DNA from 2 places in the Neobacillus niacini genome. Region 2 is predicted to be linked to the other one. Evidence: a T-box and tRNA genes for the amino acid it is inferred to sense, from the RefSeq annotation. Region 2 holds a T-box; the other holds one or more tRNA genes.
What was found. A T-box is a leader RNA that pairs with one kind of tRNA and senses whether it is charged. The one in region 2 lies ahead of thrS (threonine--tRNA ligase), so its partner is inferred to be a tRNA-Thr.
Positions count from the first base shown of each region.

Region 1: it has a tRNA-Thr gene. The T-box ahead of thrS (threonine--tRNA ligase) is inferred to sense a tRNA for this amino acid. The anticodon was not compared.

Region 1 is NZ_CP183883.1:5,642,117-5,644,477, reverse strand. Features, by position in the region: rRNA gene ACN6MT_RS27725 (23S ribosomal RNA) at 1-74, shown strand, start outside; rRNA gene rrf (5S ribosomal RNA) at 205-320, shown strand; tRNA gene ACN6MT_RS27715 (tRNA-Asn) at 338-412, shown strand; tRNA gene ACN6MT_RS27710 (tRNA-Ser) at 422-513, shown strand; tRNA gene ACN6MT_RS27705 (tRNA-Glu) at 537-611, shown strand; tRNA gene ACN6MT_RS27700 (tRNA-Val) at 640-715, shown strand; tRNA gene ACN6MT_RS27695 (tRNA-Met) at 743-816, shown strand; tRNA gene ACN6MT_RS27690 (tRNA-Asp) at 820-896, shown strand; tRNA gene ACN6MT_RS27685 (tRNA-Phe) at 926-1,001, shown strand; tRNA gene ACN6MT_RS27680 (tRNA-Thr) at 1,027-1,102, shown strand; tRNA gene ACN6MT_RS27675 (tRNA-Tyr) at 1,127-1,211, shown strand; tRNA gene ACN6MT_RS27670 (tRNA-Trp) at 1,275-1,348, shown strand; tRNA gene ACN6MT_RS27665 (tRNA-His) at 1,364-1,439, shown strand; tRNA gene ACN6MT_RS27660 (tRNA-Gln) at 1,475-1,549, shown strand; tRNA gene ACN6MT_RS27655 (tRNA-Gly) at 1,554-1,628, shown strand; tRNA gene ACN6MT_RS27650 (tRNA-Cys) at 1,635-1,705, shown strand; tRNA gene ACN6MT_RS27645 (tRNA-Leu) at 1,744-1,829, shown strand; tRNA gene ACN6MT_RS27640 (tRNA-Leu) at 1,854-1,934, shown strand; gene ACN6MT_RS27635 (YczE/YyaS/YitT family protein) at 2,277-2,361, shown strand, end outside.
Region 2 is NZ_CP183883.1:4,997,443-4,999,803, forward strand. Features, by position in the region: gene ACN6MT_RS24450 (rhamnogalacturonan lyase) at 1-362, shown strand, start outside; T-box leader at 947-1,167, shown strand; gene thrS (threonine--tRNA ligase) at 1,223-2,361, shown strand, end outside.

The sequences.
Region 1 (2,361 bases), 640 kb from region 2:
GGTTGATAGGTCAGAGGTGGAAGCGTGGTAACATGTGGAGCTGACTGATACTAATCGTTCGAGGACTTAACCAATTTTTAATGCGAACTCGTTTTACAAACTTCTTCTGAAATTATCTAGTTTTGAGGGAATGAATTTTTTTCAAAAACCTCTTGAAAAATCTCAAAAAGACAGTATAATAAAGATTGTCTTTGAGAAAAACAGTCTGGTAATAATGGCGAGAAGGTCACACCCGTTCCCATACCGAACACGGAAGTTAAGCTTCTCAGCGCCGATGGTAGTTGGGACTTTGTCCCTGTGAGAGTAGGACGTTGCCAGGCTGCAATTCTATAATTATTCCGCAGTAGCTCAGTGGTAGAGCTATCGGCTGTTAACCGATCGGTCGTAGGTTCGAGTCCTACCTGCGGAGCCATTCTTTTATGGAGAGCTGTCCGAGTGGCCGAAGGAGCACGATTGGAAATCGTGTAGGCGGGTAACCCTGTCTCAAGGGTTCAAATCCCTTGCTCTCCGCCATAAAAACACTATCTATATTGTATGGCCCCTTGGTCAAGTGGTTAAGACACCTCCCTTTCACGGAGGTAACACGGGTTCGAATCCCGTAGGGGTCACCATTATTAATTTAACAAAGTTTTATAGCATGGAGGATTAGCTCAGCTGGGAGAGCATCTGCCTTACAAGCAGAGGGTCGGCGGTTCGATCCCGTCATCCTCCACCATATATGTTTTGGATTCAATTTTATTGTCGCGGGGTGGAGCAGTCCGGTAGCTCGTCGGGCTCATAACCCGAAGGTCGCAGGTTCAAATCCTGTCCCCGCAATTTGGTCTGGTAGTTCAGTTGGTTAGAATGCCTGCCTGTCACGCAGGAGGTCGCGGGTTCGAGTCCCGTCCAGACCGCCATTTTCTTTTTGAAAAGGCAATAATAATGTGGCTCAGTAGCTCAGTCGGTAGAGCAAAGGACTGAAAATCCTTGTGTCGGCGGTTCGATTCCGTCCTGAGCCACCATTTTTATTCTATTGATTATATGCTTGCCGGTTTAGCTCAATTGGTAGAGCAACTGACTTGTAATCAGTAGGTTGGGGGTTCAAGTCCTCTAGCCGGCACCATTAGTTTGAAACTTCATATTATGTGGAGGGGTAGCGAAGTGGCTAAACGCGGCGGACTGTAAATCCGCTCCCTCCGGGTTCGGCGGTTCGAATCCGTCCCCCTCCACCAAGTTATTTTCTAAAGAAAATAACCAATGTTTTTTCACGATAGTGAAAATAACTTTCCATCTATAGGGGTATAGTTTAAAGGTAGAACGAAGGTCTCCAAAACCTTTGGTGTGGGTTCAATTCCTACTACCCCTGCCAATTTATTTGATTATGGCGATTGTGGCGAAGTGGTTAACGCACCTGATTGTGGTTCAGGCATTCGTGGGTTCGATTCCCATCAGTCGCCCCATGAAATTTTATTTTTAATAAAACATTGATTTACATTGGGCTATAGCCAAGCGGTAAGGCATCGCACTTTGACTGCGACATGCGTTGGTTCAAATCCAGCTAGCCCAGCCAATTTGCGGAAGTAGTTCAGTGGTAGAACACCACCTTGCCAAGGTGGGGGTCGCGGGTTCGAATCCCGTCTTCCGCTCCATAATATGGCGGCATAGCCAAGTGGTAAGGCAGAGGTCTGCAAAACCTTTACCACCGGTTCGAATCCGGTTGCCGCCTTTCAAATTTTACTTAGATTTAATAGCGCATTTTATTGCGCCGGGGTGGCGGAACTGGCAGACGCACAGGACTTAAAATCCTGCGGTAGGTGACTACCGTACCGGTTCGATTCCGGTCCTCGGCATTACCTTTACAAAAATTTTATTATGCCGGTGTGGCGGAATTGGCAGACGCGCACGACTCAAAATCGTGTTCCTCTGGAGTGTCGGTTCGACCCCGACCACCGGTATCTAAAAAGCACTCACAAATGTTGTTCAATCAACGTTTGTGAGTGCTTTTTCTTGTTATTAAAGGCTCTGGTCTTAAAGTTTTTCTGATATGAGATAATGCTTTACGCTATTTGGATATTTCGAGCATTTCGTTCCCGTTGGATCAATCACATTTATCTTTGTAGTTACCTAGTAAATGTGAAAGATTTATCCGTAGATGTCTCTGCAAGTTGGGTTTCCTTATATTACGCTGGAATCACGATCGGTTAAAGTTCTGCTAGATTCCATATATTTTATATATTTTTAGTTTACTAGTTATGGTATAGTACCAAGGAGAAAATATTGTATTTAGAGGAGCAGTCATGAGAAAAGAATGGATTTGCCGCTGGTCTTTTTTTATTTTTGGATTAATCGTATTTGGGTTGGGCATTGCCTTAACAGTTGAAG
Region 2 (2,361 bases):
CCACTTATAATCAGCCATCGTATACAAGCTTCTACTTTGGCTCGGATACAAATTGGGCAAATGTCCCCGTTCCAAACTTTTCAACACCTGGTGTGTTGTCAGTATTAGCGGGAGCGATGTCTGAATATCAAGCCAACGGAGAATTGACTGGACCGCTAGTTGCCAAACTAGAAAATTCACTTAGACAAGCAGAACACCACTTGGAAAAAGGTTCTGTAGTTCAGGCATTGAAATTTATTGAGCAATACCAATCTGAACTTAATCATAGCCGAAACACAGCTAACATTTCTGATCATGCTAGACTAAACTTATCACATAAAGCTGAATTATTAATGGGTATGTGGGAAAGAATAGATAATTAATTACAAAAATAGGCATTTTACTATTGACCGCTTGAAAAAATTATATTAAAATTTCATCAACATTCATTTACAAATTCAGGCAATGATAAGGACATGAATCATTCGTAAACTTTCTTTTCCAGAGAACAGGGTCACCGGCTGAAAGCCCTTAAGAAAAACGAATTGATTTACCACCTTAGAGCTATTATGGGGAATTACAGTATCTATAATCGGTAAATCCGTTATCTTTTTGAGAGTAAGTTTACTTACGGAATTAGGGTGGCACCACGACCACACTCGTCCCTATTATTGGGATGAGTGTGGTCTTTTTTATTTAAAATTAAATAGTCCTGCGATGAAGAGGACATGAATCATTCGTACATTTTCTTTACCAGAGAACAGGGTCACCGGCTGAAAGCCCTGTAGAAAAACGAATCGATTTACCACCTTTGAGCTATTATAGGGAATTACAGTATCTATAATCGGGTAATCCGTTATCTTTTTGAGCGTAAGGTAGTCGCTACTTTACGGAATTAGGGTGGCACCACGACCACACTCGTCCCTATTATTGGGATGAGTGTGGTCTTTTTTATTTAAAATTAAATAGTCCTGCGATGAAGAGGACATGAATCATTCTTACATTTTCTTTACCAGAGAACAGGGTCACCGGCTGAAAGCCCTGAAGAAAAGTGAATGATTTACCACCTTGGAGCTATTATAGGGAAATAAAAGTATCTATAATCGGGTAATCCGTTATCTTTTTGAGCGTAAGGTAGTCTATACTTTACGGAATTAGGGTGGTACCACGACCACACTCGTCCCTATTGCTAGGAAGAGTGTGGTCTTTTTTTTATATAACTTAAACTATAGGAGGAATTCGCATGTCTATTCAATCAGAAGCAGAGCTAAGAAACCATAGGAAGTTAGGTCAGGAGTTAGAATTATTCACTTCCATGGAAGAGGCGCCAGGGATGCCATTTTTCTTACCAAACGGAATGGTAGTCCGGAATGAACTTGAAAATCTATGGAGGAAAAAACACAAAAAGGCTGGTTATCAGGAAATTAAAACACCTATTATGATGAAACAGGAACTTTGGGAACAATCGGGCCACTGGGATCATTACCACGAAAATATGTACTTCAGTAATGTCGATAACCAAAATTATGCGATTAAGCCCATGAGTTGTCCTGGAGCAATCTTAATTTTCAACAGCAAACGGCGAAGCTATCGAGAATTGCCGATTCGTTTTGCTGAGCTAGGATTAGTGCACAGGCATGAACTATCAGGTTCTTTAAATGGACTTTTACGGGTTCGTTCCTTTACTCAAGATGACGCGCATTTATTTGTCACAGTTGACCAGATTGAGTCTGAAATTGATAAAGTCCTTGATTTAGTGGATGAGTTTTACTCCCATTTTGGTTTTGACTATAAGGTAGAACTTTCTACTCGTCCAGATGAATACATGGGATCCGAAGTAATTTGGGATCAAGCAGAAGCAGCGTTGGAATCAGTTTTAAAAAAGAAAGGTATTAACTACCAGTTAAATCCTGGTGATGGCGCATTTTATGGTCCAAAAATTGATTTTCACATTCTCGATTCACTCGGGAGAAGCTGGCAATGCGGCACGGTTCAATTGGATTTTTTAATGCCGGAAAAGTTTAATTGTTCATATGTAGGTGAAGATAATTACCTTCATCAACCGGTTATGATTCATCGAGCCATATATGGTTCAGTTGAGCGTTTTATGGCCATCTTGATTGAACATTATGGCGGCGACTTTCCACTTTGGCTGTCTCCGGTTCAGGCAAAAGTAATCCCTATTGCTGATTCACATTCTGTTTTTGCAGAACAAGTGAAATCCCAACTGGAATCAGCAGGCATCCGAGTGGAAGTCGATTACAGAAATGAGAAGATGGGATTGAAAATTAGAGAGGCTGAAAAACAAAAGATTCCGTATATGTTTGTAATTGGCGATAAAGAGGTCGAGAACCATTGCTTAGCGGTAAGAAAGAAAAAAGC